Regions from separate parts of the Actinoplanes sp. NPDC049802 genome, predicted to be linked through region 2. Evidence: riboswitches for the same ligand, from Rfam matches in the RefSeq annotation. Region 2 holds a riboswitch; each other region holds the start of a gene.

Region 1 (3,264 bases), on a different contig from region 2:
ACCGTGACATGGGCCCGATCACCCGCTACCTCGGCCCAGAGGTCCCGTCCGAGCCGCTGATCTGGCAGGACCCGGTGCCGGCCGTCGACCACGCACTGGTCGGCGCGGCCGAGGTCGCCGAGCTCAAGGCCAAGGTTCTCGCCTCCGGCCTGTCGGTCTCCGAGCTGGTCGCGACGGCGTGGGCGTCGGCGTCGACGTTCCGTGGCACCGACAAGCGCGGTGGCGCGAACGGCGCCCGCATCCGCCTGGCCCCGCAGAACCAGTGGGAGGCCAACGACCCGGCGCAGCTCAGCAAGGTGCTGGGCGTGCTCGAGGGCATCCGCGCCGAGTTCAACGCGGCCGGTGGCGCCACGAAGATCTCGCTGGCCGACCTGATCGTGCTGGCCGGCACGGCGGCCGTCGAGAAGGCCGCCGAGGACGGCGGTTTCGACATCGAGGTGCCGTTCACCCCGGGCCGTACCGACGCGACCGAGGAGCAGACCGACGCCGCCTCGTTCGCGGTGCTGGAGCCGACCCACGACGGCTTCCGCAACTACCTCGCGAAGGGTCACAACCGCCCCACCGAGGCGCTACTGGTCGACAAGGCGCAGCTGCTCACGCTGACCGCGCCGGAGCTGACCGTGCTGGTCGGCGGCCTGCGGGTGCTCGGCGCGAACGCGGGCGGCTCGCAGCACGGCGTCTTCACCGCGACGCCGGGCGTGCTCTCCAACGACTTCTTCGCCAACCTGCTCGACTTCGGCCTCACCTGGTCGGCCACCGACTCCGAGGGCGAGACCTTCGAGGGCCGCGACCGGCGGACCGGCGAGGTGAGGTGGACCGCCACCCGGGCCGACCTGATCTTCGGCTCGAACTCGATCCTGCGCGCGCAGGCCGAGGTCTACGGCAGCGACGACGCCAAGGAGAAGCTGGTCACCGACTTCGTCAAGGCGTGGGTCAAGGTCATGGAACTGGACCGCTTCGACCTGGCCTGACACCGCCGGCAGTTCCCCGGGGCCCGGGTCGGCCGCGCCGACCCGGACCCCGCCTGCTGGTACCCTCAGGGCGTCGGGCTCGTAGCTCAGTGGATAGAGCAACCGCCTCCTAAGCGGTAGGTCGCGCGTTCAAATCGCGCCGGGCCCACTTTCTAGAGTTTCAGCCGCTGCCCCACGAGCAGCCGGTGCGGGCTGTCCAGGACCCGAGCGTTGGCGCGGTAGAGGGCACGCCAGCCTCCCCGGACGTCGTGGCGGGCCGCGATCCGTGCCAGCGTGTCACCGCGGCGCACCACGTAGGTGCCCCCCGTGCTGGTGGCCGAGGAGCGGAGCGCGAAGGTGCGGACGACCCGGGTCTTCCGGGACGCGGCCGGCCGGTAGGCGTGCCGGGGCCCGCAGTGCGGCCAGGCCCTGATCCCCTGGCCCCGCAACACCCGCTCGGCGATGGCGATCTGCTCCGATTTGCTGGCCCGGTTGGCGGTGCTCGCGTACCGGCCGCCGCCGTAGGCGCGCCAGGTGCTGCGGCTGAACTGCAGACCGCCGTAGTACCCGTTTCCGGTGTTGATACGCCAGTTGCCTCCGGACTCGCAGTTCGCGATGGCCTCCCAGTTGACGGAGGCCTGAGCGGGGGCGGCCGGCCCGGCGAGGACCACGCCGCCGGCCAGGCTCGCCGCGACGAGCCCGACCACCCGTTGGAACTGTTTCCTGATCTGAACCATGAGCTTGTCCTCCACGCCTACGAGGTCAGCTGTCGGGTTCGGGCAGAGGTGCCCGGCCGCCGGTGTGGCGGCTTCACCCCGAGGCGCATCAGCGCCGAGGAACTCTTGGGTCCCCCGCTCCTTGCCGTTCGAGTTCGTCTGGACCGTGACCAGCGGCAGGACTCGGCGTTCCGGCCACGGTGCCCGCATCGCGGGCTGCCTACTCGCCGCGCCCGACGGGCATGACCGTGCAGCGGCAATGGAGTTGTAAGTCACAAATTAGCGGCTTTGATCTTCCTTTGTGTGGATAACGTCGTGATCTCGGCGCGCCGCGCCTTCGACCGCGTGCACGGCGAGCGCACGGTCCACCGAGGGTGCACAATCGGCAGCCATGAGCGAGTCACAGCGGGAACTGGACGTGATCGTTTACGGCGCAACCGGTTTCGTGGGCGTGCTCACCGCACGCCACCTGGCCGAACACGCGCCGTCCGGCGCCCGCATCGCGCTGGCCGGACGGTCACGCTCGAAACTGGAGAAGGTGGCGGGCGACCTCGGTGTCGACTGGCCGGTCGTGGTCGCCGACGCGGCCGACGAGGCGGCGCTGACCACGATGGCCGGCCGCGCCCGTGTGGTGGTGACCACCGTCGGGCCGTATGCGAAGTACGGCCGCGCGCTGGCCCGCGCATGCGCCGAAACCGGTACCGACTACGTGGACCTCACCGGTGAGGTGCTGTTCGCCCGGGACAGCATCGACGAGAACCATGAGACCGCTCAGCGCACCGGCGCACGGATCGTCCACTCCTGCGGCTTCGATTCGATCCCGTCCGATATCGGCGTTCACGTCCTGCATGCGGCGGTGCGCGCGGACGACGCCGGTGAGATGACCGACACCACGCTCGTCGTGATCCGGGCGCGCGGCGGTTTCAGCGGCGGCACCATCGACTCGATGCGCCACCAGGTCGACGTCATGAAGAAGGACCGCGGGCTGCGGCGGGTCGCTGCGAGCCCGTACTCGCTGAGCCCGGACCGGACGGCCGAGCCGGATCTCGGACGGCAACCGGACATGGTGTCGCTGCCCGGATCCGAAGTGGATCCCGGCCTGCGCGGCCACCTCGCGCCGTTCGTGATGGCGTCCTACAACACCCGGGTGGTGCGGCGCAGCAACGCGTTGCGCGACTGGGCCTACGGTCGCCGGTTCCGCTACCGCGAGGTGATGCGGGTGAGCGGCCCGTTCACCGCGATGGCTCTCAAAGCCGGGCTGAACGCCCTGGTCCTCGGCTTCGCGCTGCCACCCGCCCGGTTCCTGCTGGACCGGATCCTGCCGGCGCCGGGCACCGGACCGAGCGAGGACGCCCGGCGCAACGGCCACTTCACCCTGGAAATCTTCACCACGACCACGTCGGGGGCGCGCTATCGCGCCCGGGTCAAGGCTCAAGGCGATCCGGGGTACGCGGCGACCGCCGTGATGCTCGGCGAGTCCGCCCTGGCGCTGGCCCTCGACCGGGACCGCCTGCCGGAGTCACCCGGCGGCGTGCTCACCCCCGCCACCGGGATCGGTGACGCCCTGGTCGACCGGCTCCGCGCGGCCGGGCTGGAGA
Region 2 (3,264 bases):
CCGCCGGAGTGATGCTGGACGCGCTGAGCGCCACCCCGGACCGGGACGCCGCTCTCGCCTACTTCGTCGGGCAGTTGCCACCGGAAGCGCTGAAAGCGGCCATCGAGAAGGCCGCCCGTAACATCGAGCGGTGACCGCCCTCCTGCTCGGCGCCCTCGGACTGACACTGTCGCTGGCCGTGCCGAAGCTGCTGGCCGGCGCCCGGTGGGCGGACCGCGCCCCGGTCGCCGGGGTGCTGCTGTGGCAGTCGCTCACCCTGACCGCCGTGCTCTGCGCCCTCGGCGTCGTGCTCGCCGCCCCGGAGGAACTGGTCCGCGCGGCCGGTGCCCGGCATCCGGAGACCGTCGCCGCGTTGCTTCTCTCGTTGGCGGTGGCCGCGATCATCGTGATCCGGCTGGTCGTCTCGCTCGTCAGGGTGACCTCCCGGGCCCGCGCCCGGCGCGATCGGCATCGCATGGTCGTCGACCTCCTCGATCGGGTGGAGCGTCATGAGGGCCTGGGCGGGGGCGAGGTGCGGGTGCTCGAGGCGCCGCTGCCGCTCGCCTACTGCGTCCCCGGCCGGAACCCCCGGGTGGTACTCAGCGACGGCGTGCTCGACGTGCTCGACAGGGATCAGATCGATGCCGTCCTCGCTCACGAGCGCGCACACCTGCGGCACAAGCACGAGTTGGTGATGGAGTCGTTCACGGCCTTCTACCGGGCTGTGCCGGGGCCGCTGCGGTCGAAGGTGCCGCTCGACGCCGTACACCTGCTGTTGGAGATGGTGGCCGACGATGCCGCGAGGCGCCGCACCGGGCCTGCGCCGCTGCGGGCCGCGCTGGCTCGTCTCGCCGACGCCGTCCCCCTGGCGGAGGAGGTGACCGCCGACCCGGAGGGTGAATCGCGGCGGCGGCGACTGGCCCGGCTGGACGGCCCGGACCGTGGCTCGACCACTCTCGCGGTGGCCGGGACGGCCGTGGCGACTGCCCTGCTGGTGCTACCCACGGTGATCCTCGTCGTGCCGTGGCTGGGCCGTGCGCTGAATACCTGGCCATTCTAGTAACCGTCCGTATTGCTAACTGTGCGTACAGTTTGGCGGCCTGTGCGACCTTCATTTGCCGGCATGATCCGAGTACGGTGGTCCCCGGTTCGGCAGCCCCCCATCGTCCATCCGGCCGATCTGGCGAACCACCGCCCAATCGCGACAGGCGAACCGGGGACCCAGGTCAGTGGGGTGAAGCCGTGGCACCACGCGCGGCCGGGCATGCTTCCCGCCCGAACCCGTCAGCTAACCCGGTCGGCGGCTGAGTGGGAAGAAAGGACGACGCACACAACGTGAAACGCAATGGCGCGCGTCGCGCCGGCCTGCTGCGCATCCTCGTTTGCGCGCTCGCCGCGGCCGGCCTCGTGGTCACGGGCCCGGTGGCGGCCAACGCCACTCCCTCGCCGTCCAGCGTCGAGGATCAGATCGACGAGGAGTGGAACAAGCTCGAACCCGTCATCGAGGACTACAACGCCAACCACACGAAGCTGATCAAGCTCCGGAAGCAGCAGAAGCAGTTGGCGAAGACGCTGACGCCGCTGCAGCTTCAGGTGGATGTCGCGATGAGCCAGGTGCGCGGGCTGGCGGTCGACGCCTACATGCAGGGGCCGCCCGGCGGTTTCAACGCTCTGCTGAGCGGCGACCCGGACGGCCTGGTGGAGAAGCTCACGCTGCTCGACCAGCTCGCCCGCAACCAGGAAGCCTCGATCGCCAACGTCGCGAAGCTCCGCGACAAATACGCCGCCGACAAGGCCAAGGTCGACCAGCTCGAGTCCGAGATCGCCGCGCGTGACGCGGACCTCGCGACGAAGAAGACGGCGATCGAGAAGGAGATCACGAAGCTCCAGAAGCTCCGGATCCAGGCCTACGGCAACGCGAACGTGGACGACGGCCCGCTGCGCACCGGTCCGTGCCCGGTCACCTACACCAACGACAAGGGTGGCCGCGCAGCTCAGAAGGCATGTGACCTGATCGGCAAGCCCTACGTCTTCGGCTCCGAAGGACCGAACAGTTACGACTGCTCGGGCCTGACGAAGGAGGCGTGGAAAGCCGTCGGCGTGCACCTCGAGCACTACACGAAGGACCAGTGGGGCTCGACCACACCGGTGAGCCGGAGCGAGTTGAAGCCGGGTGACCTCGTCTTCTACTACTCCGACGTGCACCATGTCGCCATCTATATCGGCGGCGGCAAGGTGGTGCACGCTCCGCACACGGGCGACCACGTGCGGATGGCCACCATCGATCGAGGGCCCATCGCCGGCTATCGCCGGCCAGGCTAGAAAACCCTCCGGGAAAGACCGCCGTCGTTCTGCGCCGGCGGTCTTTCTTTTGATCTCGTACGCCTTCGCGAACCGCCGTGGAAGACCCGCGGCCTGCCCGGACCGGCCAGGCCGTGACGCGCCCGCCGGGCTTGACCGGCCCGTCACCCGCCCGATCGGTGATGCTCCAGCAGCCGTCGCAGCAGCCCGGTGAACTGCTCCCGCTCCGGACCGGACAGTGGCGCCAGCAGCTCCTCCTGGACGGCGTGCGCTCGCTCCGACAGCTCCTCCGCCCGCGCCCGGCCCCGGTCGGTGAGGCCGACGACGTTGCGCCGCCGGTCCGCCGGGTCGGGTGAACGCCGCACATAGCCCTCCGACTCCAGCTCGTTGAGCGCGCCGACCAGATCGCTCAGGTAGATCCCGGTGCGCCGACCGAGCGCCGCCTGACTGGCCGGTCCGTCGGTGACCAGCGAACGCAGCAACCGGTAGTGATAGCCACGCGCCCCGACCGACCCGAACTTCTCGACGATGATCCGGTGTCCCTGCGCCGAGACCTGACTCAGAACCCAGCTTGGCAGCTCTTCCATGTGGTGAGCGTAACATTGGACCTCCTAACGTTAGAGAGTCTAACGTTAGGCGCATGAACGACTCAACCCTTCGCATCGCCCAATCCGAGATCGACGACCTCACCGACCGCCTCACCCGCACCCGGTGGCCCGACGACGCGCCGGCCGGCTACGGCATCCCGCTCGCCCGGGTCCGGGCCCTCGCCGACCACTGGCTGAGGTTCGGCTGGCGCGCCCACGAGGCCGAGATCAACGCCATCCCTCAGCAGGTCACCGAGATCGGCGGCGACCGGGTGCATTTCTTCCACGTGCGCTCCGCCGATCCCGGTGCCCTGCCCCTGCTGCTCACCCACGGGTGGCCCGGCTCCACGGTCGAGTTCCTCGACGTCATCCGGCCGCTCAGCGAGCATTTCCACGT
Region 3 (3,264 bases), on a different contig from region 2:
GCCCACACCACCATCGGGTCGTCGGCGTTGGCGACCACCCGGATCTCGGGGTGGCCGGCCAGCGCGGTCTTCCACAGCTGCGCCATCATCGCCACCTCCTTCGCCCGGTCGAGCTGGTCGCGGGAGAGGTTGAGCAGGGCCACCACCTTGGGCCGGGTCTGGTCGATGACCTGGGCCAGGTAGTGCTCGTCCACCTCCAGCACGGCGAACGGGGTGTGCCCCTCCTTGGCCAGTGCCGAGGTGTGGCCGGTCGGCATGTTGGCGCCGAACGAGTTGGTGGCGACCCGGCCGAGCACACCGACCGCGGCCGCGGTGAGCCGGGTGGTGGTGGTCTTGCCGTTGGTGCCGGAGACCAGGGCGACGGCGCGGCCCGCCGCGAGGTGGGCGAGGAGATCAGGGTCGATCTTGAGGCCGATCCAGCCACCGATCACCGAGCCGTCGCCGCGACCGGCGGCCCTGGAGAGCGCGGCCGCGGTCTTCGACACGGAGGTCGCGACCTTGGCGATGAGAGGCATTCCGTCCGTCACGCCAGCGAGGGTACCGGAAGGGAACGTTACGTCGAGTTGCCAGACGGTCAAGATCACGGACTGGCACGTGTTTCGTCGGGTCCGGACGATTCGGGCGTGCTCACGGCAGGGGGACGGACTTTTTCTGTGTTCTGATTCACCCGTAACGATCTACTGATTGTGATTGCGCGATCACTTTGAGCGACGGCATTTGTCTCGGTCAGGTAACAAACTGGACACCTGCCAATGTGCCAATCACGGAGAGTGATCGATCCGGCGCTGACGATCATGGCTGATTTCAGGTAGCAAAGATTCGCCGGCGGCACACCGCCCGCCGGCCGCACCGGATCGGTTCACGCCGAGCCCTGCCCCGGGCCGGACGGTGCGACACCGCAGTCAGCCAGACCACGACAAGGCAATCGGGGGCAGGGACGGGGGACCCATTCGCGGTCTCTCCCCGCGGCGCCCGGCTTCCACGGGCGGCGCATCCGGGGGGACCTTGGGGTGAAGCCGCCCACCCGCGGCCGGGCATGCCTTCCCGCCCGAACCCGACAGCTAACCTCGCAGGCGTGCCGGAGGGATATCTCTACCGTGCACGAACTCAGTTCGCGCCGGCGCCGTCGCACGTCTGTCGGCACCGGTACCGTCGCACTGTCCCTGGGTCTCTGCCTCTGCGCCGGCCAGCTGGTCGCCGCGTCGCCGGCAGCGGCCGCGACAGCCACCGTCAACCCGGTGACCGCGAGTGCGGCAGCCGCGAAAGTCACGCCCCAGATCGCCACGAAGACAAGCACTCGCAGCCTGGCGTGGGGCTCCACCCTCAAGATCACCGCCAAGGTGATCGACCCCTCCACCGGCCAGGTCGCCAAGGGCACGGTCCGTCTCCAAGGCTGGAGCAACGGCGCCTGGCGTACCTGGGACACCGACACCGTCAAGAGCGGCTCGGTCACGCTGACCGCCAAGCCGACGAAGACGGTGTGGGTTCGGACCCTGTTCACCGGGACCGGCTACAACCAGCAGGCCACCACCAAGGTCAAGGTGCAGGTCCGTGCCAGCGGCGCCAAGGTGCTGGCGGAGGCCAAGAAGCACAAGGGTGCGCTCTACCTGTTCGGCGCCGCGGGCCCCAAGCGCTTCGACTGCTCCGGGTTCACCAAGTACGTCTACAAGAAGGCGGCCGGCAAGAGCCTGCCGCACAAGGCGAACTCGCAGCAGAAGTACGGCAAGTCCGTCTCGAAGGGCAACAAGAGGATCGGTGACCTGATCGTCTTCCGCAACGGGTCGTACGGCTACCACGCCGGGATCTACGCCGGAAACGGCTACATCTACGACTCGCCGCACAGTGGTGCCCGGGTCGGCAAGCACAAGATCTGGAACAGCAATTACGTCGTACGGCGTCTCGTCGCCTGACGGCCTTCGCGCAGCGGTCGTGGTTGGTTCCTTCGCGCAGCGGCCGTAGTAAGTAAGGCATAGCGACAGCACACGCCTGTGGGGTGTGGCCCGGTTCGGGTCACACCCCACAGGCGTCTCCGTGTTCCCCCACGTTCCTCCACGGGCGGCCGCCGAAGCCGTCTCCGGGGCGGGTTTTCGCCCTCGGAGGGCTCGATGTCGGAAACCGGACGGGGTTGATCATGCTCCGGCCCTCCACTCCGCTCCACCGCCTGTGAACAGGGAATTCGTCCGCGAAGACGCCTCGCAAGCGATCGCTTTCGGGTTGCAGGTGGAGGGAAGTGGAGTAGAGTGGGGCGCAGTGGCAGGGGCGGAGGGACACAGCCGGACCTGCCGGCCCGAGTTGACAGGCGGCCCACTCTTCCGCGAAGGAGCGGGGCGCCACGGCAAAGGGGTGGGGGCCGATGTTCCTCGGCACACACACTCCGCGCCTGGACGAGAAGGGCCGGCTGATCCTCCCGGCGAAGTTCCGTGATGAGCTGGCGGGAGGTGTCGTGATCACGAAGGGGCAGGAGCGCTGTCTTTACGTGTTCCCGATGCCGGAGTTCCAGCGCATCGCCGGCCAGCTCCGTGAGGCGCCGGTGACGAACAAGGCAGCCCGGGCGTACAGCCGGGTGTTCTTCGCCAGCGCGCACGATGAGGTGCCCGACAGGCAAGGCAGAGTCACGATTCCTGCCCATTTGCGGGAGTATGCCAGTCTTGGTCGCGACCTTGTGGTGATCGGCGCGAGCACCCGGGTCGAGATCTGGGACAAGCAGTCCTGGGACGACTACCTCTCGGCGAGCGAGGAAGAGTTCGCCGGCATCGAGGAGGGGGTGCTGCCCGGCGGACTGTAGGGGTGTGGCACTCGGTGGGCCGCCGGTGCGGCCTGGGACGCCATTCCCGCCGTACTGCGAGATCTCCAGCCGCTCCCGCTCCTGGCGCCTCTTCCCCGGCGCCAGGCGTGTGTTTCCAGCCGGTTCGCCGGCGCGGGGACAGAGCGGATGGGGATCTGGCGGTACGGAGGGCGGCCGGGCCGGACAGCAACAGTGTTTCCTCGCGTGTGCGGGGATTGATCCGGGGGGTCGACATGGGGGAGCCGCGGGGCACGCATGTGCCGGTGCTGCTGGAGCGCTGCCTGGAGCTGCTCGCTCCGGCCCTTCGCCTGCCGGGCGCCGTCCACGTCGACTTCACGCTGGGTCTGGGCGGGCATGCCGAAGCGGTTCTCGAGCGGTTTCCCGATGTGGTCCTCGTCGGACTGGACCGGGACACCGAGGCGCTCGCGCATTCCCGGCATCGCCTGATCCGGTTCGGTGACCGCGCCCGGCTGGTCCAC

Evidence for each region. Region 2 has a riboswitch for cyclic di-AMP ahead of AB0I88_RS30435 (NlpC/P60 family protein). Riboswitches for the same ligand answer to the same signal wherever they lie in the genome.
Region 1: linked by a shared signal. The riboswitch ahead of AB0I88_RS06785 (transglycosylase family protein) and the one ahead of AB0I88_RS30435 (NlpC/P60 family protein) in region 2 are both predicted to bind cyclic di-AMP.
Region 3: linked by a shared signal. The riboswitch ahead of AB0I88_RS14620 (NlpC/P60 family protein) and the one ahead of AB0I88_RS30435 (NlpC/P60 family protein) in region 2 are both predicted to bind cyclic di-AMP.

The regions. Positions count from the first base shown of each region.
Region 1 is NZ_JBFAMR010000006.1:170,368-173,631, forward strand. Features, by position in the region: gene katG (catalase/peroxidase HPI) at 1-971, shown strand, start outside; tRNA gene AB0I88_RS06780 (tRNA-Arg) at 1,047-1,119, shown strand; gene AB0I88_RS06785 (transglycosylase family protein) at 1,124-1,687, opposite strand; cyclic di-AMP (ydaO/yuaA leader) riboswitch at 1,687-1,837, opposite strand; gene AB0I88_RS06790 (saccharopine dehydrogenase NADP-binding domain-containing protein) at 2,058-3,264, shown strand, end outside.
Region 2 is NZ_JBFAMR010000058.1:10,228-13,491, forward strand. Features, by position in the region: gene AB0I88_RS30425 (BlaI/MecI/CopY family transcriptional regulator) at 1-134, shown strand, start outside; gene AB0I88_RS30430 (M56 family metallopeptidase) at 131-1,039, shown strand; cyclic di-AMP (ydaO/yuaA leader) riboswitch at 1,162-1,297, shown strand; gene AB0I88_RS30435 (NlpC/P60 family protein) at 1,315-2,301, shown strand; gene AB0I88_RS30440 (MarR family transcriptional regulator) at 2,445-2,867, opposite strand; gene AB0I88_RS30445 (epoxide hydrolase family protein) at 2,921-3,264, shown strand, end outside.
Region 3 is NZ_JBFAMR010000017.1:25,451-28,714, reverse strand. Features, by position in the region: gene AB0I88_RS14625 (MurT ligase domain-containing protein) at 1-515, opposite strand, end outside; cyclic di-AMP (ydaO/yuaA leader) riboswitch at 957-1,091, shown strand; gene AB0I88_RS14620 (NlpC/P60 family protein) at 1,239-1,910, shown strand; gene mraZ (division/cell wall cluster transcriptional repressor MraZ) at 2,354-2,785, shown strand; gene rsmH (16S rRNA (cytosine(1402)-N(4))-methyltransferase RsmH) at 3,019-3,264, shown strand, end outside.